3 regions of the Agromyces sp. NPDC058484 genome follow, and region 3 is predicted to be linked to each of the others. Evidence: predicted binding sites of a transcription regulator. Region 3 holds the regulator's gene; each other region holds the start of a gene.
The links. Region 3 encodes LexA, which represses DNA repair genes until DNA is damaged. Its sites were predicted from a motif close to TCGAACANNTGTTCGA; they were not measured.
Positions count from the first base shown of each region.

Region 1: a site for LexA is predicted at 8,564-8,579, ahead of ACFWN7_RS02785 (DUF222 domain-containing protein). Genes of this name have one in related genera too.
Region 2: a site for LexA is predicted at 5,790-5,805, ahead of ACFWN7_RS12495 (DUF222 domain-containing protein). Genes of this name have one in related genera too.

Region 1 is NZ_JBHXMP010000002.1:56,980-66,822, forward strand. It holds gene ACFWN7_RS02735 (sensor histidine kinase) at 1-56, shown strand, start outside; gene ACFWN7_RS02740 (response regulator) at 53-715, shown strand; gene ACFWN7_RS02745 (SHOCT domain-containing protein) at 895-1,272, shown strand; gene ACFWN7_RS02750 (acetyl-CoA C-acetyltransferase) at 1,443-2,627, opposite strand; gene ACFWN7_RS02755 (3-hydroxybutyrate dehydrogenase) at 2,843-3,589, shown strand; gene ACFWN7_RS02760 (CoA transferase subunit A) at 3,711-4,484, shown strand; gene ACFWN7_RS02765 (CoA transferase subunit B) at 4,486-5,127, shown strand; gene ACFWN7_RS02770 (hypothetical protein) at 5,304-6,038, shown strand; gene ACFWN7_RS02775 (hypothetical protein) at 6,411-6,614, shown strand; gene ACFWN7_RS02780 (alpha/beta fold hydrolase) at 6,622-6,999, shown strand; gene ACFWN7_RS02785 (DUF222 domain-containing protein) at 7,210-8,535, opposite strand; gene ACFWN7_RS02790 (hypothetical protein) at 8,844-9,020, shown strand; gene ACFWN7_RS02795 (hypothetical protein) at 9,017-9,586, shown strand; gene ispG (flavodoxin-dependent (E)-4-hydroxy-3-methylbut-2-enyl-diphosphate synthase) at 9,693-9,843, shown strand, end outside.
Region 2 is NZ_JBHXMP010000014.1:50,312-60,154, forward strand. It holds gene aspS (aspartate--tRNA(Asn) ligase) at 1-487, shown strand, start outside; gene ACFWN7_RS12470 (DUF2255 family protein) at 548-910, shown strand; gene ACFWN7_RS12475 (ester cyclase) at 941-1,366, opposite strand; gene ACFWN7_RS12480 (LuxR C-terminal-related transcriptional regulator) at 1,505-3,172, shown strand; gene ACFWN7_RS12485 (flavin monoamine oxidase family protein) at 3,315-4,661, shown strand; partial or broken gene ACFWN7_RS12490 (SUMF1/EgtB/PvdO family nonheme iron enzyme) at 4,842-5,108, shown strand; gene ACFWN7_RS12495 (DUF222 domain-containing protein) at 5,127-5,597, opposite strand; gene ACFWN7_RS12500 (GNAT family N-acetyltransferase) at 6,041-6,562, shown strand; gene ACFWN7_RS12505 (nuclear transport factor 2 family protein) at 6,725-7,126, opposite strand; gene ACFWN7_RS12510 (formylglycine-generating enzyme family protein) at 7,404-8,321, shown strand; gene ACFWN7_RS12515 (FAD-dependent oxidoreductase) at 8,372-9,843, opposite strand, start outside.
Region 3 is NZ_JBHXMP010000002.1:169,510-179,352, forward strand. It holds gene hflX (GTPase HflX) at 1-1,261, shown strand, start outside; gene ACFWN7_RS03320 (methylenetetrahydrofolate reductase) at 1,510-2,496, shown strand; gene metE (5-methyltetrahydropteroyltriglutamate--homocysteine S-methyltransferase) at 2,493-4,838, shown strand; gene ACFWN7_RS03330 (alpha/beta fold hydrolase) at 4,947-5,705, shown strand; gene lexA (transcriptional repressor LexA) at 5,722-6,411, opposite strand; gene ACFWN7_RS03340 (LysM peptidoglycan-binding domain-containing protein) at 6,666-7,085, shown strand; gene ACFWN7_RS03345 (histidinol-phosphate transaminase) at 7,132-8,220, shown strand; gene hisB (imidazoleglycerol-phosphate dehydratase HisB) at 8,231-8,845, shown strand; gene hisH (imidazole glycerol phosphate synthase subunit HisH) at 8,842-9,480, shown strand; gene priA (bifunctional 1-(5-phosphoribosyl)-5-((5-phosphoribosylamino)methylideneamino)imidazole-4-carboxamide isomerase/phosphoribosylanthranilate isomerase PriA) at 9,598-9,843, shown strand, end outside.

The DNA.
Region 1 (9,843 bases), 110 kb from region 3:
CGCCGCGCGGCGGCACGCGCGTCACGGCGCGCCTTCCGTGGGGAGCGACGGCATGATCCGGGTCGCGCTCGCCGACGACCAGGTGCTCGTGCGGGCCGGGTTCCGTGCGCTCCTCGAGGCGGAGGACGACCTCGAGGTCGTGGGGGAGGCGTCGACCGGCGAGGAGCTCCTCGCGCTGGTGCGGCGCGAACCGGTCGACGTGGTGCTCATGGACATCCGGATGCCGGGCGGTGACGGCCTCTGGGCCACCGAGCAGATCGCCGCCGACCCGGCGCTGGCCGGCGTGCACGTCGTCATCGTCACGACGTTCGAGCTCGACGAGTACGTGGCCCGGGCGGTGCGCGCGGGCGCCGGCGGGTTCCTCGTGAAGGACACCGAGCCCGTCGACCTCCTCCGCGCCGTGCGGGTCGTCGCGAGCGGCGAGGCGCTGCTCTCGCCGGGGGTCACGAAGCGGCTGCTCGAACGCATGGCCGTCGGCCTCCGCGATGCGCCCGACGAGGAGCGCCTCGCGGCCCTCACCGACCGGGAGCGCGAGGTGCTCCGGCTCGTCGGGCACGGGCTGACGAACGACGAGATCGCGGCACGTCTCGTGCTGAGCCCGCTCACCGCGAAGACGCACGTCTCGCGCATCATGGCGAAGTTGCATGCCCGCGACCGGGTCCACCTCGTGGTGGTGGCGTACGAGTCGGGCCTCGTCGCGCCCGGCTGGCAGTAGCGCCGGTCGCGGCAGCCGGCCGCGGCATCCGACCGCGACATCCGGCCGCGACATCCGGCGGCGACATCCGGCGGCGACATCCGGCGGCGACATCCGGCGGCGACATCCGGCGGCGACATCCGTGCCTCGCACTGCTCCCGGCGGAGCAGTCGAAGTGCCTCCCACCGGCGGATTCGCGGATGCCGCCGCCGCACGAGCATGGCATCGACGGCCCATTCCGGGGCCGCACGAACACGGGAGACACCATGCTCGCCACCCTCACCACCACCGCGGTGGCCACCCACACCGGCCCGTGGGCCGCCGGATTCGGATGGGTCTTCTTCCTCATCCCGATCTTCTGGATCCTCGTCATCGGGCTGATCATCTTCCTGGTCACCCGCAACCGGCGTCGCTACTGGGCGCACGGCGGCCCCGACGGGTCGTACGGCCCGCCGTGGATGCGTGGCGGCCCGAGCGCCGAGTCGACGCTCTCCGAGCGGTTCGCGAAGGGCGACATCGACGAGACCGAGTACCGCGCACGCCTCGAGGTGCTGCGCGCGAACCGGCCGAACGCCTGAGCGGCGGACGGCAGGGCGGATGCCGCGGCGCCGGCTCGCGGCATCCGCCTCTGTGACATCCGCCCTTGCCGGGTCGTGCCACTGCAGGAAGAACCCGATACCGTGCGGCGTGTCGCGCGGCGACGCGCCGAGTGGAGTCGGATTCTTCCTGCAGCAGTCGCCCGCCGCGCTCAGCGCGAGAGCAGGAGCGCCTCGCCCTGGCCGCCGCCGCCGCAGAGCGCGACCGCCGCCTTGCCGCCGCCGCGGCGGGAGAGCTCGAGCGCGGCGTGCAGGGCGAGTCGTGCGCCGGACGCCCCGATGGGGTGTCCGAGCGCGATGGCCCCGCCGTGCACGTTGACGCGATCGGCCGGCAGTCCGAGGTCTCGCATCGACTGGAGCGACACGGCGGCGAACGCCTCGTTGATCTCGACGAGGTCGAGGTCGCCGGCCTCGCCGCCGTCTTTCTCGAGCGCCGCGGCGATGGCGTTGGCGGGCTGGGAGTGCAGCGAGTTGTCGGGTCCGGCGACCTGCCCGGCGGCGCCCACGACGGCGAGCCACGCCAGGCCGCGCTCCTCGGCCCACTCACGGCTTGCGACGACCACGGCAGCGGCGCCGTCGGAGAGCGGCGACGAGTTGCCGGCCGTGATCGAGCCGTCTTCGGCGAACGCCGGCCGGAGCTTCGAGAGCACCTCGACGGTGGAGTCGGGGCGTACGCCCTGGTCTTCCGCGACGACCACGGGGTCGCCCTTGCGCTGGGGGATCTCGACGGGCACGATCTCGTCGGCGAAGACGCCCGAGGCCTGGGCGCCGCCGGCACGCACGTGCGACGCGGCGGCGATCTCGTCTTGTTCGGCGCGGGTCATGCCGTAGCGGGCGTTGAACCGCTCGGTCGACGCGCCCATGGAGGCGTGGTCGAACGCGTCGGTCAGGCCGTCGTTGGCGGCGTGGTCGAGCATCTCGACGCTGCCGTACGGGTAGCCCTTGCGCGATCCGGGCATGAGCAGCGGCGCCTGCGTCATCGACTCCTGGCCGCCGGCCACGACGACGGATGCCTCGCCGAGGCGGATGAGGCGTGCGGCATCCGTGATGGCGACGAGGCCCGACAGGCAGACCTTGTTCACCGTCGTCGCCGGCACGCGCCACGGGATGCCCGCGGCGACGGCGGACTGCTTCGCGGGGTTCTGGCCCGCACCCGCCTGGAGCACCTGGCCCATGATCACGGCGTCCACGTCGTCGGCGGCGACCCCGGCCCGCTCGAGCGCGCCGCGGATGGCGACGGTGCCGAGTTCGACCGCTGTCTGCGCCGCGAGATTTCCGTTGATGCGGGCGAACGGGGTGCGTGCTCCAGCGATGATGACGACGTCGGGGGTGCTCATCGGTGTCGGACTCCTTCGTCTTCGTGGGGGGATCGCCCCTCTGGAAGTCTATGTCGGCCGGGCTGGACGGACGCCGACGGCCTGGACGAGCGGGTTGTGCATTTCCGCACGTGGATGCTGCACATCTCGTTATTGTCGGTGCGTTCGTGCATAATGCAGACTCGGATTCGGCCGGCCCTGCCGCCGAGCCGCACGACGAGGTGGAGGAGTCACCCATGGCTGGATTCGAGGGTCGGCGGGTGCTGGTCACCGGCGGGGCGAGCGGCATCGGGCGCGCGTGCGCCGAAGCCTTCGCGACGCGCGGTGCCACGGTCGTCGTGGCCGACGTCGACGCAGACCAGGCGAACGCGACCGCGGAGGCGATCGGAGGCGAGGCGTGGCCCGTCGACCTCGCCGACACCGCCGCCCTCGCCGATCTGTCCCTCGACGCCGACATCCTCGTCAACAACGCCGGCATCCAGCACGTGCGCCCGATCGAGGACTTCGAGCCCGACCGGTTCTCGCTCATCCTCCGCATCATGCTCGAGGCGCCGTTCCTGCTCATCCGTGCAGCCCTGCCCGGCATGTACGCACGCGGCTTCGGCCGCATCATCAACGTCTCGAGCGTGCACGGCCTGCGCGCGTCGGCATTCAAGTCGGCGTACGTGGCCGCGAAGCACGGGCTCGAGGGCCTCTCGAAGGTCACCGCACTCGAGGGCGGCGGGCACGGCGTCACCTCGAACTGCATCAACCCCGGGTACGTGCGCACGCCGCTCGTCGAGAAGCAGCTCGCCGACCAGGCGCGGGTGCACGGCATCCCCGAGGCGGAGGTGCTGTCGCAGATCATGCTCACGGAGACGGCGGTGTGCCGACTCGTGGAGCCCGCGGAGGTGGCGAGCCTCGCGCTCTGGATCGCCGGCCCGGACGCCGGAATGGTCACGGGCGCCAGCTACACCATGGACGGCGGATGGAGCGCGAGATGAGTGCGGCGCCCGTGCCGCCAGCCCGACGCGATGTGATCGCCGGGTCGGCCTCGGACACAGGTAGCGTGATCCCTGTGATCCGTGCCCGCATCGAGGCGGCGGATATACAGGAAGGTGCATCGTGACTCTCGACAAGGTCGTCGGGTCCGCCCAGGAGGCGGTCGCCGACATCCCCGCCGGGGCCAGTCTCGCCGTCGGCGGGTTCGGTCTCTGCGGCATCCCGATGGTGTTGATCCGGGCGCTGCACGACGCAGGAGTCGACGGTCTCTCCGTCGTCTCGAACAACTGCGGCGTCGACGACTGGGGCCTCGGCGTGCTGCTCGCCGACCAGCGGATCGCGAAGATGACGTCGTCGTACGTCGGCGAGAACAAGGAGTTCGAGCGGCAGTACCTCTCGGGCGAGCTCGAGCTCGAGCTCACCCCGCAGGGCACGCTCGCCGAGAAGCTCCGGGCCGGCGGCAGCGGTATCGCCGCCTTCTACACCCAGACCGGCGTCGGCACCCAGGTCGCCGAGGGCGGCCTGCCGCGTCGGTACCACGCCGACGGGTCGGTCGCGGTATCGAGTCCGGCAAAGCCGGTGCAGACGTTCACGGTGCGCGGCCAGGAGCGCGAGTTCGTGCTCGAGGAGGCGATCACCACCGACTTCGCCCTCGTGCACGCCCTGAAGGGCGACCGGCACGGCAACCTCGTGTTCGACAAGTCCGCACGCAACTTCTCGCCGCTCGCCGCGATGGCCGGACGCGTGTGCATCGCCCAGGTCGAGGAGCTCGTCGAGCCGGGCGAGATCGACCCCGACCATGTGCACGTGCCCGGGGTGTTCGTCGATCGCGTCGTCGTCGTCGGACCCGACATCGAGAAGCGCATCGAACGCCGCACCGTGCGGGAGGGGAACTGACATGGCGCTCACGAGACTCGAGATGGCGGCGCGCGCGGCGAAGGAGCTGCCCGACGGCGCCTACGTCAACCTCGGCATCGGCCTGCCCACGCTCGTGCCGAACTACGTGCCCGACGAGGTCACGGTCGTGCTGCAGTCCGAGAACGGCATCCTCGGCGTCGGTCCGTACCCGACCGAGGCCGAGATCGATCCCGACCTGATCAACGCCGGCAAGGAGACGGTCACGGTGCTTCCCGGTGCCGCCTACTTCGACTCGGCGACGAGCTTCGGCATGATCCGCGGCGGCAAGATCAACGCGGCGATCCTCGGCGCCATGCAGGTGTCGGCCGCGGGCGACCTGGCCAACTGGATGATCCCCGGCAAGATGGTGAAGGGCCCCGGCGGCGCGATGGACCTCGTGCACGGCGCCCAGCGGGTGATCGTGCTCATGGAGCACGTCGCGAAGGACGGCTCGGCGAAGATCGTGAACGAGTGCTCGCTGCCCCTCACCGGGCGGGCCGTCGTGCACCGCATCATCACCGACCTCGCCGTCATCGATGTCACGCCCGAGGGGCTCCGGCTCGTGGAGCTCGCCCCCGGCGTCACGGTCGACGAGGTCGTCGCGGCGACCGAGCCGCCGCTGGACACGAAGTGGGTCTCGTAGTCGGCCCGGCGATCGACGAGCGCCGCCGAAGGCGACGCTACTCGAGATCTGCAACGCTTGAGCGGATGCTCCGAGACGGAATCGTGATGCGGCGCGGCACCTCCGGGTGTCGCGCCGCAGGCATGATCGTCAGAGACGTCCTCCGAGGACGTCGACGATCCAGACTCAGGAGTCCGATGACCCGAACCATCCGCGCCAGTGCCCTTCCCGCCGCCGCGATCATCCTCGCGCTGACCCTCACGGGATGCGTCGGCCAATCGTCCCCTCGGGACACGGCCGCACCCTCGACGCAGGCCTCTGAGCCGAGCCCGGCGCCGAGCACCGTACCCGCGGAGCCGGCGATCGCGTCGATCGTCGTGCGCCCCGAGCAGCTTGACCTGGAGGACGGCTCGGGTGTCGTCGTGCGGACGCTCTCGTACGACCTGGCCGCCGAGGAGTTCGTCGCGGAGCTGAGCGAGGTCTTCGGTGGCGAGCCCACGGTCGAGGAGTACCCGGGGTCGTGCTGCGAATCTCGGCCTGCGACGCGGTACCGGTGGGACGAGTTCCAGGTTTCCGACGATCACATGGGTCACTTCGCCGATGACGACCACTCCGCGTGGATCCCCGATGAGGGGCCCGATTACGCGGACATGAATCTGGAGGTGCAGCTCACCGGCCCAACGGTGCGAGGCATCACCATGACGACGGCACCCGGGTTCGAGGTCGGGGACGACGTCGGCGAGCTCGCCGGACGGTTGGGCGAGCCGTACGACGTCAACGGCTACGTCGAGGTGCCCGTCGAGACCGGCGCCGAGCTCGGGCCGTCCGAGGTCGCGGGCAAGACCAACGGCTACTCCGTCGTGATCTGGAAGAACGGCGCCGAAGGTTTCCGCCTCGTCGCTCCCGTCAACATCGGCGTCGCGCGCAACTAAGGTCGTGCGGAGGGTTTCCTCCGAGCAGGAATCGTGATTCGGCGGGCACCCCGGGGTGCTGCGCCGTAGCCATGATGGGAAGCGGCGTTGTTCAGGACGCCGACGAATCGGAACAGGGGTCCGATGACCCGAACGCTCCGCGCCGGCACCCTCACCCCGCCGCGCTCGTCGCCATGCTCGCCCTGAGCGGATCCGTCGCCCTCGCGCCGAGCCCGTCGATCCGCTCACGACCGTGACGGAGCTCGTCGCGCGCCCCGACTCGTAGGAACTCCGCGACTCCGCAGGCTTCGCCGTCGCAAACCTCGACTACCTGTCCGCTCCCGCCGACGCGGTGGCCGCGCTCACGGTCTTCGGACTCGCGCCCGTCGATCGATGGTCGAAGGTGGGAACCACTTCCCTCCCCGCACCCTGCACCAGTGGGCCGGAGTCGAGCCGTGGGAACAGCGATACGTCGATCGATGGGAGGGCGTCGTCACCGAGCTCTCGCTGGAGCGTCCGGCGTTCGCGGTCAGATTCACCGCCGCCACGGCTCGCGAGGTCTCGCTGTCCACGGCGGAGGGCCACGACCTCGCCTGAAGCTGGGATGAGCTCGTCGTTGTGCCGGATCTTCGGCAGGATCCCTCGGGATGCTCAGGACCGTTATCTCGAGTATGTCGAGAAGTCCCGCGAGGCCGTCGGGGCACCCGGCACCGTGAAGATCCTCGTCGAGTTCCGCGCGAGCGAGGACTCCTCGACGATCGCGTCGATCGAAGCACCCGTTCCGGGCGACGACGTGGCGCCGCCGCAGCCGATGATCGCGCAGACCCGCTCGGTGCTCGACCGCTACGCCGCCACCGGTGGCGGCGTCACGGAGCTCGAGCTCGACGACTGCGGACACTCGCCGCATCTCGAACACCCCGCGGCGTTCCGCGAGGCGCTGCTGGCGCTCATCGAGAGCGCCGATCGCTTCGACGTCGCCTGAGGAGACCAGCCTCCGACATGCGATGGCGGTGTGCCGGCGACATCGCCGACCTGCCGCGCAACACCTACTCGTTCCGTCGCGGCGGCTTCTCGGCAGCTCACGGCTCCGCTGTCGGGAGACATGGCATCGACCACCGGTAACGGTATGCCGTCGGCGGCTCCCGAATGGACCTGCGTGCAGCGAGCACGTGGCCGGTTCCGGTGGGCCTGTTCAGAAGGGCGGGATCTGGGTGTAGCTGCGGCCGGTGGGACTTCGCCATGTGGTGGTGCCATTGCGGGGCTTCTCGATGATGAATCGCGTGGCGTGTTTGAGGCGATGGTCGCCACGGCAGGTCGGGGCGAGATTCTCGTCGTTCGTGACGCCGCCCGCCGCCCAGTCGAGCACATGGTCGATGTCGGCGGTCGCCGCGAGCCGATCGCAGCCGGGCCGGGAGCAACGGCCGTGGGTGAGTGCGAGCCAGACTCTCTGCGCGTTCGTCGGCCGGTAATGGCTGCGGTCGAGTGCGAGCGGGGCGGCGGTGATCGGATCGACCGCGAGGCGGAGGAACGCGGGCGCGTCGGCGAACAGTCGGCGGGCGGTGGCGAGATCGACCGGCCCGACCCCGTCGAGGGTCGCCGGTTCGCTGCCGGCGCCGGCAAGGCTCAGCAACGGGATCGTGACGATGACCTCGGCGCGGGCGGCGGTCGGCGTGCCATCACCCGCCAGCCAGGCGACGGCGGCACCGGCGCGCAACTGGTCGAGGGTGCGTACGTCACCGGCCACGCCGACGTCACGGCGAGCGGTCGCGTCGAGCCGTGACCACAGGCGTGCCGCTTCGACCGAGCTCGTGTACACGCTCACCCACGCCATCCCGTCATCGACGTGCTCGACCACGACTCGTCGTTGCGCGTAGGCCCGGGTGTGCCGTGCCTCGAGGTGCTCGCGCTCGAGTTTCGCCCCGATGGCGCGGGCCCGCTGCCGGAGCCGGGAGGTGGACACCGTACCGATCACCGCTGCGAACGCCACGTCGGCCTCTGCCAGTCGAGCGTCACCGGGATCGAAACCGGCGACCGTGTCGACCGCGACTCGGGCATCGACGTAGGGGGCCGCGCCATCGGCGAAACGGGCCCACACCGACGGCAACCGTTCCTGCAGCACCGTCGCCTCGTGCGCGCGAGTGCGGATCGTGCCCGCCGGAACGTGCAGCCGCATCGACAACTCGGCCGCCGCCGCCCGCACCGCCAACTCCGCTGCATCCGACCCGGCCGCCGCGTTCGCACGCAGATACAGGCCCGGGTTCCGAGCCGCGATCGCGAGCGCCTCGCGCACCGCATCGAGATGCGCGGCCATCGCCCGGTTCACAGCGAACTCAGCCTGCTCGGCCGCGTCCAATGCGGCACACATCACCGCGAACCCATCGAACGACGCCGACCCACCGGAATACTCGAACAACTCCTCGAGCACGTCGACGTCGAGCATGTCGATGTCGGTCGGGTCGACCTCTGACAGCGGGTCTGCCAGCGCGACTTCGCCACCGGGATCGAATGTTTCTGCCATGGTTCGATCATCTCAGCACCCACCGACATCGAAGATGGATTCGGTTCGGAGGTGCGGGCCTGGGACGGCCGGGATCTCGAAACGACACCGCTCACGCGTCGAGCCGGGTCAGCGAGCCGTGCCGGTCCTCGATGCGACCGTGGTGAACTGATCCAAGGGTCGACGGGCGCGGCCAGACGCCGCACGCCATGGGGTGATCCGTCCGCGTTGCGGGATCGTGATGCGGTCCGGCGTAGCGGGGGGTCGCGCCTCAGGCATGATGTGTACGGATGCCGCACAGGGCGGTTCCCGTCCTGATACGGAGCACGATGACCCGACCCCTGCGCGCCGGTGCCCTCACCGCGGCCGCGACCGCACTCGTCCTCGCCCTCACGGGTTGCGTCGGCCCGTCGCCCACGCCCACGCCCACGCCGGATGCCGCGGCGCCGCTCCCTACCGCCACCGCGACGCGACCGCCGAGCCGGTCGACCCGCTCACCACGGTGACCGCACTGGTCGCGCGGCCGGAGGCGCTGGAGCTCCACGATGCCGGCGGCACCGTGGTGGGCTCGCTCGAGTACGCGGGCTCCGTGGACGAGGCCCTCGCCGCGCTCACCGCGGTGCTCGGTGGACCGCCGGAGGAGGAACCTTACGATGCCGGCAACCACAATGCGGCAGGGGTCATGCACATCTGGGACGATGCGTTGAAGGTCGACGAGATCCACTACGGCGAGGGCGTGGCCCGCCTCGGCGATGCGACGGTGGGCGCACCCGACTTCCGGGTCTACTTCGATCAGGTCGAGGTGCGCGGCAAGGAGCTCGTCACCAGGGACGGGGTCCACGTCGGAGACGCCTTCGATGCGCTCGGCGACCGAATCGATCCCGACCTCTGGACATGTTCCGGATGGGCGGTCGAGCACGTCGAGGTCCCCGATCCGCAGGTCGGAGCCGCGAAGTACGGCGTGGGCCTTTCGGAGTGGGAGTGGGACGAGACCGCGCAGAACTACGGCACGCAGGTCGACTACGTCGCCTCGGTTTCCGCGCCGGTATCGGTCGCGTCGGGCTGCGTGTGACGCATGAACCGGAGCATGATGTCGCCGACGGCTGCGCCTGACGCGCTCGGCCGTCCGCCTCGATGCGGCGCCGTAGACTGGCATGGTGCCTGCAGTGAATCTCGGAATGCCCAAAGTCCCTGAGGTCTTGGCCCCCCGACGCAAGTCGCGCCAGATCAAGGTGGGCAAGGTGCTCGTCGGCGGCGACGCGCAGATCAGCGTGCAGTCGATGACCACGACGCCGACGCCGAACATCAACGCGACCCTGCAGCAGATCG
Region 2 (9,843 bases), on a different contig from region 3:
GCCGTTCCCGCGCATTCCCCTCGCCGAGGCCAAGCAGATCGTCGCAGACCGCGGCTACGTCATCCCGCGCGACGACGCAGACATCGACCCCGAGGGCGAGCGTCAGATCTCGGCGTACGTGCGCGAGACCTACGGTCACGACTTCGTGTTCCTGACCGACTGGGACATCAGCCTGCGGCCGTTCTACCACATGCGCCACCCCGAGCAGCCGACGCTCACGAACAGCTACGACCTCATCTACAACGGCGTCGAGATCTCGACGGGCGCGCAGCGCGAGCACCGCATCGACGTGCTCGTCGAGCAGGCTCGCGAGAAGGGGCTCGACCCCGAGGAGCTCGGGTTCTATCTCGACTTCTTCCGCTACGGCGTGCCGCCGCACGGCGGGTTCGGCATGGGGCTGGCCCGCGTGCTCATGCTCATGCTCGAGGAGCACTCGATCCGCGAGACCACGTACCTGTTCCGCGGACCGACGCGGTTGCTTCCGTAGCCTTCCCGTCATCCCCTTCCGACGGTCATCCAGCAGGGGCACAATGGCGTTGGGAGCATCATGAACGTCGAAGCATTGCACGCGTACCTCGCAGACCGTTCCGTCGTGACGGTGGTGACGACGAGGCAGAACGGCGACGACGTGTCGACGCCGATCTGGTCGGTGGTCGTGGATGACGTGCCGTACATCCGTTCCGAGTACGGCAGCGACGGACGGTGGTATCGACGGGCGACCGCGCGGGGTCGTGTCGGGTTCGAGGTCGGCGACGATCTCGAGCGCGTCGTCGTCGAACGGGTGACGGATGACGCGGAACTCTCCCGTGTCGACGATGCCTACCGCGTGAAGTACCGCACGAGTTCGTCCTCGCTCGAGATGATGCTCAGGCCGCTTGCTCGCGCGTGCACGCTGCGGATCACGCCGTGAACGTGAAATGACGACGACGGCCGCGTCGGCTCACGCCACGTTGACGAGCCCGACTTGCGCGAGCAGGCGCGAGACGTCGAAGTAGCGTCGTTCCTCCTCGACGAAGCCGTCGCGATCGAGGCGTGAGAACACGGCTCCGGGAACGTCGATCGTGCTGCCGGTGGGCGCGATCTCGCCATCGGGCGTGGACAGGGGGCCCAGGTGGGTTCCGATCAGTCCGTAACGGAAGGCGATGGCCGACTGGTCCTGGAGCACGTCGAGCAGCGTGAACCGGGCGTCGGGAATGGCGCGGCGCAGGTCGGCGGCGTCCTGCTCGACCGCCGCCCGTCCGCGAAGCGGCTGCGGGTACAGCGGGTCGTGGACGATCGCGTCCTCGGCGTAGATCGCAGCGAACCCTGCCGGGTCGTCGCGGTTGAACGCGTCGATGGCGCCCGCATATCGCTCTCGTGGGATCATGGTTCGGCTCTCCTCCGGGCGGGAGATCCGCCCTTGGAACGATGATGCGATCCGATTGGCCTCAACGGATCGGGCACCTGACCCATTTTCGGCCCGACGCTCGGCCGGCTGCGCCGGTGGCGCTGCGACAATGGTGAGGTGACCGCGCAGTCCGCGCTCGATCGTGGCACGGCCGCCATGTCGGCGGGCGACTGGGCGGCGGCGCGCACTGCGTTCGAGGCGGCCGTGCTCGAGACGGGCTCCGCGGCATCCCTGGCCGGCCTGGGCGACGCGCTCTTCTTCCTCGGCGACATGAGGGAGGCGGTGCGGTTCCGGGAGCGTGCGTACGCCGTGAGCCTCAGGTCGGGTGACCGCGTCGCCGCCGTCGACTCGGCGATCTGGCTCTGCCTCTCCTATGGGATGGCGCTCGGCAATCGGGTGGCCGCCAACGGCTGGCACACCCGCGCGCGCAGTGTGCTCGCCGGAGACGAATCGGTCCTGCCGAGGGGGTGGCTCGCATACGAGGGCGCGCTCCTCACGACCGACACCGCCCGCAGCCACGAACTGCTCGAGCATGCGCTCGCCGTGGCACGGGATGTCGGGAACCGGGACCTTGAGCTCTGCGCGCTCGCCGAACGGGGTGTCGCTCGCGTGAAGCTCGGCGAGACAGCGGCCGGCCTGTCCGATGTCGACGAGGCCATGGCCGGCGTCATCGCCGGCGAGCCGGCCGACTTCTTCACGGTCGTGATGTCGGCGTGCTCGATGATGACGGTGTGCGACATCACGGGAGACCTGGACCGTGCCCGAGCATGGTCGGATGCCGCCGACGCGCTCATGGAGGGGCGCGGATGCCCGTACCTCTTCGCCGAATGCCGCGTCTCATATGGTCGCGTGCTCATGCTGTCGGGCAGATGGCCGGAAGCCGAGGCCGAGTTCACCCGTGCGGCGACTGTCGCAAGGGGGGCCTTCCCCGCCATTCACGCTCGCGTCGTCGCCGGACTGGCGGAGCTCCGCACCCGGCAGGGGCGCCTGGAGGAGGCGGGGGCCCTCATCGAGCGTGCCGGCGCGCCGATACAGGCCGCCGTGGCCGCCGCCGGCCTTGCATTGCGCCTCGGCGATCCGGCGAGCGCCGTCGCGCTCGTCGGCCGGTGGTTCGACTCCGATTCCATGAACACCGCGGTTCCCATGCACGCCGGCGGCCACGGGCACTCGATCGAGGCGGCGACGGCCCTCGCCGTCAAGATCGAGGCGCTGCTCGAACTCGGCGAATGTGCGGCCGCGACGTCGGCAGCGGCGATACTCGATGAGCGGAGCGCCGTGAGTCGCCCGGGGATCGATGCCGCACACGCCGCGCTCGCCCACGGACGGCTGGCGACCGAGGCATCCGTCGCCGTGCGTTGCTTCGAGCGTTCGCTCGAACTCTTCGCCGCGATGAACCTGCCTCTGGAAACCGGTCGCGTGCGGCTCGAACTCGCGCGCAGGCTCGCACCGGACTCGCCACCACTTGCGACCGCCGAGGCCCGTGCGGCCCTCAACGCCTTCGATCGGCTCGGAGCGTCCGGAGACGGCGACATCGCCGCCGAGATCCTGCGCAGTTTGGGAGCGCCGGGGCGACACGTGCCGCGCTCATCGGCACGGCTGACGCGGCGCGAGCAGGAAGTGCTCGATTTGATTGCAGACGGCCTGACGAATCCCGAGATCGCCGCGCGTCTGCACATCTCGCGGAAGACCGCTGCGCACCACGTCAGCAACCTGTTGGCCAAGCTGGGTGCGAGCAATCGGGTGCAGGCGGTCAAATACGCGTCCGGGAATCGAACCGGCGCATGAGAACGGCTGGTCGTGCGGTCTGAGGGATGCGCGCGCTCTTCGAGCGGGGGTACATTCGTCCCAGATCGACCCGACGCCACATTCTGCCGGGTCCGCGGCGAAGCGGGAGATGATGCGCCGCGAAGGTCGGGAGGAGGACCTCATGAGAAACTCGGATGGATCCACCGGGACGACGACCTCCGAGGCTGAGACCACCCAGGACGTGCACGACGTCATCGTCGTGGGTGGCGGCCTGGCCGGGCTGACGGCTGCCCGCGAGCTGCGTCGCGCCGGACTGAGCGTGCTCGTGCTGGAGGCACGCGACCGACTGGGTGGGCGAGCCTACTCCAGCCAGCGGTTCGGCGGCGATGTCGAGCTCGGTGGAGCGTTCGTGCACTGGTTCCAGCCGCATGTCTTCGCCGAGATGACACGGTATGGGCTCTCCTCACGAGTGCTGCCCCTGCCGCCTCGGTGGTCGTATCGCGGCGACGGTCGACTGCACGATCGTCCGAGCTTCGAGATGGCCATGCAGCTGCAGGGTGCATTCGATCGTCTCTACCCCGACGCGCGAGACATCTTCCCGCTTCCGTACCAGCCTCTCGCGGTTCCCGAGGAGGTCGCAGCGGTGGACCACCTGAGCGTTCAGGACCGCATCGACGCCAGCGGCCTGAGCGCCGACGAACGCGACATCGTGAACGCGATCCTCAGCACGTCCTGCTCGGCGCGATGCTCCGAGTCAGCGTTGACCTCGATGATGCGAGAGTTCTCCCTCGCCGGGTGGAGCTTCACCGCCATGATGGACACACTCGGCGCCACAGCCCTGCACACGTCGGACCTCGTCAAGGCTGTGGCGACCGACGGCGAACCCGCGATCCGGCTGACCACGCCGGTCGATGCAGTCGAGGAGGCTGACGGCCGAGTCACAGTGGTCGCCCGCGACGGCACGCCGTTCACCGCGGCGGTCGCCATTGTGGCCGTGCCGCTGAATACGCTCGGGGCCCTGCACTTCCAGCCGGCGCTCGGTGCCGCAAGACTTTCGGCGCTCTCCCACGGGCATGCCGGCCGAGGCATGAAGGTGTGGGCGCACGTCCAAGGGCTTCAGGAACCGGTATTCACCACAGCTCCCGATGACCTGCCCCTGACCGCCGTGGTCACCGAGCAGGTCCGCGACGACGGCAGCCAGTTCGTCGTCGGGTTCGGCCCCGACGCGATGCGCGTGCCGCCGAACGACGAGACAGCGGTGCGGGACGCGCTCGCCGGGATGCTTCCCGCCGAGGCGCACATCCTCGGAACCGACGGCCACGACTGGTGCGCCGACGAGTTCTCTCGCGGCACCTGGTCATCGTTCCAGCCGGGACAGCTGTCGACGTTGCCCGCGCTCCAAGCTGCCCATGGCCGGGTGCTCTTCGCCGGATCCGATATCGCGAACGGCTGGAACGGCTTCATGGACGGTGCCATCGAATCCGGCCTCACCGCCGCACGATCAGTCACTCGGCTGCTGGCTGCATAGCGCGATCGGCCGTTGCAGGTCTGCGCACCCCGCTCATGCCGCCGACGGGCATAGGCTCGAACGGTGAGCGACACGAGCCACCCCGGCAACCCCGGCCGCGCGGGCCGCCCCGGCGACCCCGGCCGCGCGGGCCGCCCCGGCGACCCCGGCGACCCGACCCGCCCGGTCGCCACGACGCCCATGGTCCGCATCGACGGCGGCACGTTCCGTATGGGCTCAGCGGAGTTCTACCCCGACGAGACACCGGTGCACGACCGCACCGTCGGCGCCTTCGAGATCGACCTGCATCCGGTGACGAACGAGCAGTTCGCCGCGTTCGTCGAGGCGACGGGATACGTCACCGTCGCCGAGCGCCCGCTCGATCCGGCCGATTTCACCGGCGCCGATCCCGCCGACCTCGTGCCGGGCGGACTCGTGTTCACCCCGACTTCCGGGCCGGTCGACCTATCCGCACGAAGCTGCAGGTCATGCCTCGAGCTCTTTCACCAATCGCACCAGGCCGTCGACACCGACGAGCGGAGCCCGGTCGACGAGCAACTCCTCGGCCGCGTCGAGCAGGTCGCGATCGGCGCGTGGCGCGATGCCGTCGAGGAAGCGCCGAATCAGCTCCGCGGCGTCGACGCAGATCGCGCCCACACCGAGTGCGGCGGCGAGCCGTGGGCGCCGCGCAGGCAACGACTCACCTGTGAACGACGCCCGCTTCGCGGTCGCTTCGCCGACAGCCACCAGCCTCGCCGCATCGGAGTACCGACGACCGGTCGCTTGCGCGATCAACCGTTCGGGTGACGCGAACCCGTGCTTCCGCGCGAGATCGTCGCCTTCAGCCCGACGGGATCGCGCTGCGAGTTCTGCAGCGCACCGCGCCTGAAGAGATTCGACTCTTCGGGCGAGTTGAGCCAGTGACTCAGTCGCGCGCACAAGTCCCGAATCGCTCATCGCCCAACGTCGGCATCGACTTCGCTCGAGGGCCGCAGCAGCGATCCGCCCCACGACTCCTGCACCTCAGCACACGCGTTCTCCAGACCGTGGAGGGCGACGGGCGCTTCTGGCATAGCTCGATTCTACTGGAGTTGGCGTTGTTGTGGGAAGGTATATTCGATATATCCTTCGCCGCTTTTCCTTTGTTGCTCGAAGCTTTATTCTAGGCATCTGTCTCGGTGAAGTCCGTCATGGTGCACTACCCGCGCAACGACACCGTATTCGGCATCCTTCGACGCGCCCAAGAGTTGCGTATCCACGCCTCAAGCGGGGCGATGAAGCGCAGCTTCATCTAGGCAGATACCCAGAAGCTTTATTCGACGCATCTGCTCACGTGAGCCGTCGGAGCATCCGTCGGGCGGCAAGCGGTCACGTCACGAATGGCGTGCGAGGCTGGGAAGATGGCTGCCACGACCCGACTCCTCAGTATCGACGATGCACCGAGGCTCGCGCAGTTGCAGGCAGACGGACGGGAGTTCTTCGCGCCTTGGGATCCCGTGCGCGAGAACTCCCACTACACAACCGAGGGACAGGCGGAGGTGATCCGACGCGTGCGAGCAGACCATGGGCGCGGTGTGGCGCTGCCGCAGGTCATCCTCGACGAGGCGGGTGACGTCGTCGGCCGCGTCACGCTGAACGGCATCGTGCGCGGGCCATTCCAGTCGTGCAGTGTCGGGTACTGGGTCGCTCCGGAGGCGAACGGCCGCGGCTACGCCACCGATGCACTGCGGGCGATCACGGCGCTCGCATTCGGCGATCTCGGCCTTCATCGCGTACAGGCGGAGACCCTGCGGCACAATCAATGGTCCCAGCGGGTGCTGGCCCGAGTGGGATTCCGGCCCATCGGAATGGCGCCCCGGTACCTGAAGATCGCGGGAGAGTGGCAGGACCACGACCTTTTCCAGCTACTCGTGGAGGAATGAGAGCGGCGGCCGCCGCAGGCCCGCTGTCTGCCCTGTTGCGGATTCGATACCCGCACCACACTGCACGTGATGGAGATGGGGCGCTGAAGCCACCAGCTTCGACCAGGCTACGCACGATGTAATCGGTCGGGTTCCGCAAGCCGAATACGGGGCGGCCGGGGGTCAAAAGCCCGGGTTGTCGACCGCCCGGTCAGAGCGCCAGGGCTTGCGCCAATCCGGCGCGTCCCACCCCTCGGCCACATAGATGCGCTCGCGCGAGATCTTGTCGCCGCGAAACTCGTGAATGCTGACCCCGTACATCCCAGCGCCGCCGTCGTAGCGCGCGGTCAACTCCACCACCGCGACATCATCGCGCACGGTCACCCGCAGAATCTGGAATGCGACCCCCGCCGGGTACTGACTCCGCCAGGTTGTGAACGTCTCGCGGCCGTCGTAGCGCTCGCCGGACTGTGGAAACTCCAGGACTGCGTCGTCGTGGTAAAGCGCCTCGGCATGCGCGACGTCGCCGCCGGGCGTTTCGAACATCAGGCGAAGCTTGTCACGGATGACCGCTTGGTCGGCCATGTCTGCACCCTACGCCGATGGATGGCACAGGTCGAATGTCAGCGTCGAGTTCGACCCGCGCGCCCCGACCAGGCACCTCGCCGTCACCGGCCTCTACGCGCTACCCGATGTCCGTCGCCGTGCTGGCGATCATCCTCGCCCGGTGTCAGAATGCGGAAGGCAACACCGCCGACGGCAATAGGCTCGAACCGTGAGCGAAATGAGCCACGCGAAAGAACGCCGCCCGGGCCACCCCCGTGACGTCACCCTCCCGACCCGCCCGGTCGCCACGACGCCCATGGTCCGCATCGACGGCGGCACGTTCCGCATGGGCTCGGCCGAGTTCTACCCCGACGAGACGCCGGTGCACGAGCGCACTGTCGCCGCATTCGAGATCGACCGGCATCCGGTGACGAACGAGCAGTTCGCCGCGTTCGTCGAGGCGACGGGATACGTCACTGTCGCCGAGCGACCGCTCGATCCGGCCGACTTCCCCGGCGCCGATCCGGCCGACCTCGTGCCGGGCGGGCTCGTGTTCACCCCGACGCCCGGCCCCGTCGACCTACGCGACTGGCGGCAATGGTGGCGGTGGGGCGCCGGCGCGAGCTGGCGGCATCCGTTCGGACCCGACGGCCCGTCGTCAGTCGATGACAAGCCGACCCATCCGGCGGTGCAGGTGAGCTTCACGGATGCCACGGCGTACGCCGAGTGGGCCGGCAAGCGCCTGCCCACCGAGGCCGAGTTCGAGTACGCCGCACGCGGCGGCCTCGACGGCGCGCGGTTCGCGTGGGGCGACGACGAGCGTCCCGACGGCCGGCTCATGGTGAACCAATGGCAGGGGTCGTTCCCCTATCGCAACACCGGCGCCGAGGGGTGGGTCGGCACCTCGCCGGTCATGACGTTCCCGGCGAACGGCTACGGGCTCTACGACGTCACGGGCAACGTGTGGGAGTGGACCACCGACTTCTACGCGCCGCGGCACGACATGCCCGGCGCCGAGCCGGTCCAGGCCGGCAATCGCGAGAACCTGCTCGCCGCGGCATCCGCCGAACCGGGGTCGCGCATCCCCCGCCGCGTGCTCAAGGGCGGCTCGCACCTCTGCTCCCCCGAGTACTGCCTGCGCTACCGCCCGGCGGCGCGCTCGCCCCAGGCCGACGACACGGCGACGACGCACATCGGGTTCCGCTGCGCCCGCGACGTCCCGTCGACCGAGTAGGCGCTACGCCTGGTCTGGGCGGCAGGATTCGATACGTCGGCTGCGACCGGCTACTCGACCGGCCGCCGCGGCACCCGCGGCTCCTCGGCCAGGTCGTGCACCGCAGGGCCTTCGATGCGGGCTCCGGATGCCTCGAACCGCGAGCCGTGCAGCGGGCAGTCCCAGGTGCGCTCGGCATCGTTCCACTGCAGCACCCCGCCGAGGTGCGTGCACACGGCGCGCACGGCGCACGTGCTTCCGTCGACCGTGGAGACGCCGTACGGCACGCCGTGGCGGGCGACCACGATGCCCTGCCCCTCGGCGGGCCGGTCCGCGGGCGTGCGTCGACGTCGCGTCTCGGCGCCGGCCCAGCCCACCGCGATCCATCGGCCGACCTGCGCGCCCTCCGCCGCACCGCGCCCGAGGTCGGCCGGCGTCGTCGTGCGGGTGGCGAGCACCCGGATCCACGGGCGCCGCTCGTTCCACGGCACTCCGAGGATCTCCTCCGAGATGCGGATGCCGGCTGCGGCACCGTTCGTGAGCCCCCACTTGGCGTAGCCGGTCGCGACCCACACCCGGCCGAAGCCCCGCGGCATCCAGCCCACGAACGGGATCATGTTCGCCGAGTGGTAGTCCTGCGCGGCCCACCGATGGGTGAGGCCGGCTCCCGGGAAGTGCCGGCCGGTCCAGTCGACGAGGTCCTGCACCTTCGCCTCGGTCGAGGGGACCCGTCCCGGCGGATGGTGGTTCCCGCCCACCATGAGGAGCGGCGGCGCGGCGGCGTCGACGTCGGGCACCATGCGCAGCGACCGGGTGTCGCCGTCGACCGAGATGAACAGCCCGCCCGGCAGCGGGGCGCCGCCGCGGTACGTCGTGAGGTACGACCGCGACGGGCGCAGCTTCGCGAAGTACAGCCCGCGGTTGAGGATCGGGTGGCCCGTGGCGATCACCGCGGCATCCGCTCGCACCACGCCCTGCGGGGTGCGCAGCTCGACCGGGCGCCCGGCGTGCACGCCCTGCACGCGCATCCCCTCGAGCAGCACCCCGCCCGCGGCGACGTACGCGCGCGCCATGGCCACGAGCAGGCGGTAGGGGTCGAGCCCCAGTTGCGCGGGCAGCGCGACGGCCCCCGCGAACGGGAAGGGCACCGGCAGCTCGTCGACGCGCTCGACCGGCAGGCCGGCCTCCGATGCCGCGTCGTACTCGCGATCGACGATCTCCAGCCCGTCGGGCGCGGTCGCGTAGCTGTAGGCAGTCTCCTCGGACGCCGGCACGCCGTTGCGCTGCGCGAACCCGGCGATCCAGCGCCGGCCGTCGAGGTTCGCCTCGACGTACGCGCGCACGAGCTCGGCCGGATGCCCCGCGCGGATGCGCTGCAGCATGGCGCCCTGCAGCACACTCGCCTTGCCGGTGTTGCGGCCCGAGGCGAGCGCGCCGACGTCACGGCCCTCGATCACCGCGACCCGCATGCCGGCGTCGACCAGCATGAGCGCGGTCGAGAGCCCGGTGATGCCGGCGCCGACGACGGCGACGTCGAACCGCT
Region 3 (9,843 bases):
GCTGATCGGCGTGTACTCGCAGGGCTCGCAGGTCGACGCCGAGAACTCGCTGCGCGAGCTGGCCGCCCTCTCCGAGACTGCGGGCGCCCGGGTGCTCGACGGCCTGCTGCAGCGCCGGCCGAATCCCGATCCGAGCACCTACCTCGGCAGCGGCAAGGCCGAAGAACTCCGGCACGTCGTCGCAGCCCTCGGCTCCGACACCGTGATCGCCGACACCGAGCTCGCGCCCAGCCAGCGCCGCGCCCTCGAAGACGTGGTGAAGGTGAAGGTCATCGACCGCACGGCGGTCATCCTCGACATCTTCAGTCAGCACGCGAAGAGCCGCGAGGGCAAGGCGCAGGTCGAGCTCGCGCAGCTCGAGTACCTCCTCCCGCGGCTCCGCGGCTGGGGCGAGTCGATGTCCCGCCAGGCCGGTGGCCAGGTCGGCGGCGCCGGGGCGGGCATGGGTTCGCGTGGCCCGGGTGAGACGAAGATCGAACTCGATCGCCGCCGCATCCACTCGCGCATGGCGAAGCTGCGCCGGCAGATCGCGGGCATGAAGCCGGCTCGCGAAGCCAAGCGCGCGAACCGTCGACGCAACGCGGTGCCGTCGGTCGCGATCGCCGGCTACACGAACGCCGGCAAGTCGAGCCTGTTGAACCGCATCACGGGTGCGGGCGTGCTCGTCGAGAACGCCCTCTTCGCGACCCTCGACGCGACGGTGCGGCGCAACACGACCGCCGACGGCCGCGTCTACACGATCGCCGACACCGTCGGGTTCGTGCGCAACCTCCCGCACCAACTCGTGGAGGCGTTCCGCTCCACGCTCGAGGAGGTCGGCGAGTCCGATCTGATCGTGCACGTCGTCGACGCCGCGCATCCCGACCCTGCCGGGCAGATCGCCACCGTGCGCGACGTCGTCGGCGAGGTCGGCGCGCGCGACATCCCCGAGCTCGTCGTCTTCAACAAGGCCGACCTCATCTCGCCCGAGGATCGGCTCGTGCTGCGCGGTCTCGAGCCTGGCGCGATCTTCGCGTCCGCCCGAACGGGCGAGGGTGTGCCCGAGCTGCTCGATGCGATCGCCCGCATGCTCCCCGACCCCGCCGTCGAAGTCGACCTGCTGGTGCCGTACGACCGCGGCGACGTGGTCTCGTTGCTCCACGAGACCGGTCGCGTGCTCTCGGTCGGGTACGTCGAAGACGGCACGCGCATCCGCGCGCTCGCCTCGCCCGAGCAGGCCGCGCAGCTCGCCGAGTTCGCCGCGGCATCAGCGCACGCCTGACCTCCTGGCAACCGCTCGATGGAGTGTGCCCGAACGTCCCGATCGCCTGTCACAGCGCGTCACAGAGCGACGATCGGCCCGGTGAAGGCGTATCGTCGCTGGTGATCGTCGGTGCACGGCCGGATGCCGGGCACCTGGAGCGACAGCCGAGCCCGGCACCCGCCCGCGACATCCACCCGCCGATCGGGCCGGGGGAGCGCGGCTCGCGTGCCCCGCCGAACCGGCACGGTACGCCACGCAGGAGCACCATGGCCCAGACCGGAGCCCAGGCCGCAGGGGGCGCCGACTGTCCGTCCGTGTCGTTCGAGCTGTTCCCGCCTCGAACGGATGCCGCGGCGCTCGCCCTCGGGCGTACGATCGACCGCCTCGCCGAGGCCGACCCGGCGTTCATCTCGGTGACGTTCGGCGCGGGCGGCTCGTCACGCGACCGATCGCTCACGGTGCTCCGCTACATGCTCGATCACACGAACGTCGAGCCCATGGCGCACCTCACCTGCGTCGGCTCGTCGCACGCCGAGGCGAACCGGCTCGTGCGCGAGTTCCTCGACGCGGGCATCACGAGCTTCCTCGCGCTTCGCGGCGACCCGCCCGCCGGATCCGACCCCGACGCCGGCATCGGTGATCTCGGCAGCGCCGCCGAGCTCGTGCAGCTCATCCACCGGGTGCAGGAGGAGCGCGAGCCGTTCGGCCAGGTGGGCATCCCGGGTCTGCCCGGCGTCACGCAGATCGGCGAGCGACCACGGCCCGAACGCGTCGCGGTGGCTGCGTTCCCGACGGGGCATCCGCGCTCGCGTGGCATCGCGCAGGACGTCGACACCCTCCTTGCGAAGGAGATCGCCGGCGCGAACCTCGCGATCACCCAGCTGTTCTGGCGCGCAGACGACTACCTCGGGTTCGTCGAGCGGGCCCGCGCCGACGGCGTGACGATCCCGATCCTGCCCGGCATCATGCCCGTGACGACCCCGGCCCGTCTCGCGCGGCTCACCGAGCTCACCGGCGTCGAGCCGCCGGCCGAGCTCTCGATCGACCTCGAGATCGAGCCCGACGCCGACGCACAGGCCGAGCTCGGCATCGCGCATGCCACACGGCTCGCCGCCGCCGTGCTCGCCGGCGGAGCCCCGGGGCTGCACCTGTACACCTTCAACCGCCACGAAGCCGTGCTCGACGTCGTCGACCGGCTCGGAATCGGCTCCCAAGACCGACTCGTCAATGAGAGGAACACCACAGAACGATGACCGCACACGCCTTTCCCAACGGCACGATCCTCGGCTACCCGCGCATCGGGCGCCGCCGTGAGCTGAAGCGCGCCGTCGAGGCCTTCTGGGCCGGCACGATCGATGCCGCCGAGCTCGAGGCGCGCACGGCCGAGCTGCGCTCCGCGACCCGTGAACGGCTCGCCGCCCTCGGGCTCGGGCGCGACGACTCGTCGATTCCCGAGTCGTTCTCGTATTACGACCAGGTGCTCGACGCCGCGATCGCCGTGGGCGCCGTGCCTGAGCGGTTCCGCCGGCTGCAGGACGACTCGGGTCGTGTCGACCTCGCGGGGTACTTCACGATCGCCCGCGGCGAGGCCGAGGACGCGCCGCTCGAGATGACGAAGTGGTTCGACTCGAACTACCACTACCTCGTGCCCGAGATCGGTCCCGACACGGCGTTCGCGCTGCACGCCGAGCGCATCCTCGCCGAGTTCGCCGAGGCGAAGGCGGCCGGGTTCCTGACCCGGCCGGTCATCGTCGGCCCCGTCACGTTCCTGCTGCTGGCCAAGGCCGCCGACGGCGCCCCGGTGGGCTTCCGCCCGCTCGACCGCCTCGACGACCTCGTGCCCGTGTACGCGGCGCTCCTCGCCGAGCTCGAGGCGGCCGGCGCCGCCTGGGTGCAGCTCGACGAGCCCGCGCTCGTCAGCGAGAGCATCGACGAGCCGCGCGAGCGCGTCATCGAGTCGATCGGCCTCGCCTACGACGCCCTCGGCGCGTCCGAGCGCCGTCCCCGGATCTTCGTCGCGGCCCCCTACGCGGCTCTCGACGACGCGCTTCCCGCCCTCGCGGCGTCCCCCGTCGAGGCGATCGGCCTCGATCTCGTTCGGGGCGCCGCTCCCGAGCGCCTCGATCCGGCGACGAGCGAGTCGCTCGCGTCGAAGACCCTCGTAGCGGGTGTCGTCGACGGCCACAACATCTGGCGCGGCGACCTCGCCCGCGCCTTCGAGCGTGCCGACGCGCTCCGCTCGCTGTCGTCGGATGTCGCCGTGTCGACCTCGACCTCGCTGCTGCATGTGCCGCACGACGTCGACGACGAGACCGCGCTCGACGCCCGCCTCGCGAGCTGGCTCGCGTTCGCCGACCAGAAGGTCGCCCAGGTCGCGACCCTCGCCCGCGGCCTCGCCGACGGGCGCGCCGCGATCCAGGGCGAGCTCGATGCGGCATCCGATGCCCTCACCGACCGCGCCGGCGCCCCCGGCGTGCGAGTGCCCGAGGTGCGCGGACGCCTCGCCGCGCTCGCCGACCGCGACTTCACCCGCGCGGCCTACGACGAGCGCGTCGCGGCGCAGGAGGCGCTCGAGCTTCCCGAGCTGCCGACGACGACGATCGGCTCGTTCCCGCAGACGGCCGACATCCGCCGCGCCCGCGCCCGGGTGGTGAAGGGCGAGCTGACGGATGCCGAGTACCGCGCGCTCATGCGCGAGGAGATCGAGCGCGTCATCCGCCTGCAGGAGGAGCTGGGTCTCGACGTGCTCGTGCACGGCGAGCCCGAGCGCAACGACATGGTGCAGTACTTCGCCGAGCTCCTCGACGGCTTCGCGGTGACCCAGCACGGATGGGTGCAGTCGTACGGCTCGCGGTGCACGCGCCCCTCGATCCTGTGGGGCGACGTCTCGCGGCCGGCGGCGATGACCGTCGAGTGGTCGACCCACGCCCAGTCGCTGACCGAGAAGCCCGTGAAGGGAATGCTCACCGGCCCGGTGACGATCCTCGCGTGGTCATTCGTGCGCGACGACCAGCCGCTCGGCGACACCGCCCGCCAGGTGGCCCTCGCGCTGCGCGACGAGATCACCGATCTCGAGTCGGCGGGCATCCGGATCATCCAGGTCGACGAGCCCGCGCTTCGCGAGCTCCTGCCGTTGAAGCTCGCCGCCCAGCCCGCGTACCTCGACTGGTCGGTCGGGTCGTTCCGCCTCGCCACCGGCGGCGCGGCATCGGCGACGCAGGTGCACACCCACCTCTGCTACTCGGAGTTCGGCGTGGTCATCGACGCCATCCGCAACCTCGACGCCGACGTCACGTCGATCGAGGCGGCGCGCAGCCGCATGGAGGTCGTCGACGACATCGCGGGGAGCGGCTTCGACCACGGCATCGGCCCGGGCGTGTACGACATCCACTCGCCACGCGTGCCGAGTGCCGCAGAGGTGCAGGCGCTCCTCGAGCGCGCGGTCGCCGAGATCCCTGCGTCGAGGTTGTGGGTCAACCCCGACTGCGGCCTGAAGACCCGCGGGTACGACGAGACGGTCTCCTCCCTCGAGCACATCATCGAGGCGACGCGGGCCGTGCGTGCCGAGCTCTCGGAGCCGGTGCTCGCCGAGTAGGAACAGACAGGGGATGGGTGGATGTCGCGTGGCCCGCGGCATCCGCCCGCTGCCGTCTGCGGCATCCGCTCGCGGCGATTCCTCAGACACGTGACCTACCGTCGGTGCATGCAGCTCGCGGTACACGAATCCGGCGGTGGCGCGAAGACCGCGATCCTCATCCACGGCATCATGTCCGATTCGCGCGCGTGGCATCGAGTCACGGCGGAGCTCGAGGGCCGCGGATTCCGGGTGCTCGCGGTGGACCTGACGGGCCATGGGCGCAGCCCGCGGGCGCGTCGCTACTCTCCGGCCGTCTGGGCCGACGACGTGGTCGAGACGCTCGAACCGCTGCTCCACGGCCCGCCCGACGTCGTGATGGGGCATTCGCTGGGCGGGCTCGTGGCGAGCCTCGTGGCCGACCGCATGGCACCCCGGGCTGCGATCTACGTCGACCCGGCGTTCTCCTTCCCCGCGGGGATCCGGGGCTGGGCGTTCAAGGCCTTCTTCGCGATCGCACCGCGGCCGCGGCGTTCGGCGCTCGTGCGGATGAACCCGAAGTGGAGCGCGACCGACGTCGACATCGAGCTCGCGACACTGCGCGACTGGGACAAGCGCACCATCCTCGGCTTCGCCGACACCCGGCCACTCGTGCCGCCGGTACGGCTCGTCGCGCCCACGCTGGTCGTGCTCGCCGAGAAGAGCCTCCTCATCACCGAGCGGGTCGCGGCGCAGCTCCGCCATCAGGGCATGACGGTCGAGACGGTCGCCGGCACCGGCCATACGGTGTTCCGCGACGACCACGCGGGCTTCATGAACACGGTGATCGACTGGTTGCGTCAGCACGCGCGGGTGGGCGCCGAGCCGGCGAGCGCACGCGCAGCATGAGCGTGCGCGTGCGAGCTCAGACGGCCCGCATCACGGCGACGACCTTGCCGAGCACCTCGGCCTGATCGCCGACGATCGGCTCGAATGCGCTGTTCCGCGGGAGCAGCCAGGTGTGCCCGTCGCGCTGGCGGAACACCTTGACCGTCGCCTCGCCATCGAGCATGGCGGCGACGATCTCGCCATTCTCGGCCGTTCGCTGGGAGCGCACCACCACCCAGTCGCCGTCGCAGATCGCCGCGTCGATCATCGAGTCGCCCACGACCTTCAGGATGAACAGCTCGCCCTTGCCGACGAGCTGGCGGGGCAGCGGGAAGACCTCGTCGATCTGCTGCTCGGCGGTGATGGGGATGCCCGCGGCGATGCGCCCGACGAGCGGAACCATCGCCGCGTCGCCGACGGGGATGGCCTCGCCGGCCGATGGCGCTCGCTCGGCGGAGTCGGGCAGTTCGATGAGCACCTCGAGCGCGCGGGGGCGGTTCGGATCACGCCGCAGATAACCGGCGAGTTCGAGCTGGTTCAGCTGATGGGTGACGCTCGAAAGAGATGAGAGCCCCACGCCATCGCCGATCTCCCGCATGCTCGGCGGGTAGCCCCGACTCGAGACCGAGCGCTGGATGACCTCGAGGATGGCGACTTGTTTCGCGCTGAGGCTCTTGCGGCGGCGTACCCTGCCGCCTTCGCGCACGTCGTCGATGTCGGTGCTCACGGTCTCCGCCCCTCGTTGCGGCCGTCGCGGCCGGATGTCGGTGGTGTCTGATCGACTGTCTTCTGACATTCGAAACTGTATCCGCCCGATGTCGGTGCGGCAAACATTCATTCGAGTGTGTCGCGGGAATCTCGGCAGGAAATGCCGAACGGACCCTTGCAGCTTCGAAGAATCGAAGATACATTCGGAACAGAGCTTCGCATCCGGCCCTCCCGGCCGAGGGTCGGATGCGGCTCCCACAGGAGGTGTGAGAGATGAGTGCAGTGATCGCGTCAGACGGATTCGGCACGTCGAAGCATCCGCGCGGAGCCGCATCGACGCCTGCGCCCACGCCTGCGGCGACGCCGCTACCGACGTCTGCGCCGACGCGGCTCCGTCTCACGCGCCGCGGTCGCGCCGTTGTCACGAGCCTGTGCGCCGTGCCGCTCGTGGCCTGGGCGCTCGTCGCGGTGCTCGGGTCGGGCGGCGCCGCCGCCGATTCCGGCGCGAACCTCGGGGCTCGCACATTCGAGTACGTCACCGTGTACCAGGGCGACTCGCTCTGGGCCATCGCCGAGTCGATCGCGCCCAGTGGCGACCCTCGCGTGGTGATCGACGAGATCCTTCGACTCAACGGCCTCGACGACGTCGTCGTCCAACCGGGGCAGCGCCTGGCACTTCCGGTCGTTCCGTGAGACGCGCGCGCCAGAGCGGCACCCGGTGCGTGGCTAGCATGGACGGGTGACGAGCCTTGACGACCTGCCCATTCGTGATGACCTGCGGGGTCGTGCGCCCTACGGCGCCCCTCAGAAGTCCGTACCGGTCGCCCTGAACGTCAACGAGAACACGCACCCGATCCCCGAAGCCGTGGCGCACGACATCGTCGCCCGCGTCGCCGCGGCCATTCTCAGCCTCAACCGCTACCCCGACCGGGAGTTCACCGCCCTTCGCAATGCGCTCGCCGGCTACCTGGGCCATGGGCTCGAGGCGGAGCAGCTCTGGGCCGCGAATGGCTCGAACGAGGTGTTGCAGCACATCCTCCAGGCCTTCGGCGGCCCCGGCAGGAAGGTGATCGGGTTCGCGCCGACCTACTCGATGTACGGCCTCCTCGCGTCGGGCACCGGCACCGAGTGGGTCACGGCCGAACGCGACGCCGACTTCGAGCTCAGCACCGAGACGGCCGTCGCCGCAGTGCGCGAGCATGACCCCGACATCGTGCTGCTCTGCGCGCCGAACAATCCCACGGGCACTCCGCTGCCGCTGGACGTGATCACCTCGGTCACCGATGCCGCCCGCGGCATCGTCGTCGTCGACGAGGCGTACTTCGAGTTCGCCGACCCCGGCACGCCGAGCGCCCTCACGTTGCTGGAAGGTCGCCCTCGCCTGCTCGTCTCGCGCACGATGAGCAAGGCCTTCGCGTTCGCCGGCGCGCGAGTCGGCTACCTCGCCGGCGATCCGGCCGCCATCGACGCGCTCCGGCTCGTCCGGCTGCCCTACCACCTGTCGGCCCTCACGCAGTCGGCTGCGCTCGGCGCCCTCGCGCACTCCGGCGAGATGCTCGCGATGGTCGACGAGATCCGCGCCCAACGCGACCGGATCTCCGCTGAGCTCGCTCGCCTCGGCTTCCGTCCGTACCGGAGCGGCTCGAACTTCGTGCTCTTCGGAGGCGTCGACGACCCGAGCGCGGTCTTCGAGGCGCTCCTCGACCGCGGCATCCTGATCCGTGAGATCGGCCTGCCCGGATGCCTCAGGGTGACGGCCGGCACCGAGGCCGAGACCACCGCATTCCTCGAGGCGATCGCCGTGTTCGCTCCCGCGGCCGCCGAATAGGATTGACGTCATGACCTCACCCGGCGCACCGCGCACCGCCCGCGTGCAGCGCGAGACGAGCGAATCGAGCATCGATCTGTCGCTGAACCTCGACGGCTCGGGCGTGAGCGACATCGAGACATCCGTGCCGTTCTACGACCACCTGCTCACGGCGTTCGCCAAGCATTCGCTCACCGACCTGAGCGTGCGCGCCCGCGGCGACATCGAGATCGACGTGCACCACACCGTTGAAGACGTGGGTATCGTGCTCGGCCAGGCGATCCGCGAGGCGCTCGGCGACAAGCGCGGCATCTCCCGCTACGGCGACGCGCTCGTGCCCCTCGACGAGGCGCTCGCGCAGGCCGTCGTCGACATCTCGGGCCGCCCGTACCTCGTGCACTCCGGAGAGCCCGCGGGGTTCGAGTTCCACCTCATCGGCGGCCACTTCACCGGTTCGATGGTGCAGCACGTCTTCGAGGCGATCTCGTTGAACGCCGGACTCACGGTGCACGTCACCGTGCTCGGCGGGCGCGACCCGCATCACATCGCCGAGGCGGAGTTCAAGGCCTTCGCCCGCGCGTTCCGGCAGGCGAAGTCGCTCGACGCGCTTGTGTCGGGCATCCCGTCCACCAAGGGCGCCCTGTGACGAACCCCAGGCGCGTCGTGCTGCTCGACTACGGATCGGGAAACGTGCACTCCGCGGCGAAGGCGCTCGAACGCGCGGGCGCCGAGGTGGAGGTCACCGCCGATCGCGACGCAGCACTGGAGGCCGACGGACTCGTGGTGCCCGGCGTGGGCGCGTTCAAGGCCGTGATGGATCAGCTTCGGGGGGTACGCGGCGACGAGGTCATCGATCGCCGCCTCGCGGGCGGACGCCCGGTGCTCGGCATCTGCGTGGGCATGCAGGTGCTCTTCGATCGCGGTGTCGAACGCGGCGTCGACACCGAGGGCCTCGGCGAGTGGCCGGGCGTGGTCACCGAACTGCCGGCACCGGTGCTGCCGCACATGGGCTGGAACACGGTCGAACCCGACCCCGGCTCGGTGCTCTTCGACGGCATCGAAGACGAGCGATTCTACTTCGTGCACTCGTTCGCGGCACAGGAGTGGCTGCTCGACGTGCTGCCGCCGTTCCCCACTCCGAGGCTCACCTGGGCCGAGCACGGGGGCAGGTTCCTCGCCGCGGTCGAGAACGGCCCGCTGTCGGCGACCCAGTTCCACCCCGAGAAGTCGTCGGACGCCGGCATCCGGCTCCTCGCGAACTGGCTGGGATCGCTCGAGTGAACGAGGACCGCCCGGCAGAACGAGTGGCGTCGACCCCGAGCCGTCGGGGCTCGAGCGGACTAGGATGTTGTGACTGTGCCGACGTGGCGTATCGCAGCCACCGATTCAAGGACAGTGATGAGTGAGTTCAACAAGACCCCCCGTCTCGTGCTGCTTCCCGCAGTCGACGTCGCGGGCGGCAAGGCCGTTCGCCTGACCAAGGGCGAGGCCGGAACCGAGACGAACTACGGCGACCCCGTCGACGCCGCGGCCGATTGGGCCGACCAGGGCGCGGAATGGATCCACCTCGTCGACCTCGACGCGGCCTTCGGGCGCGGTTCGAATGCCGGCGTGCTGAAGAAGGTCATCCGCCAGGTGCGCGGC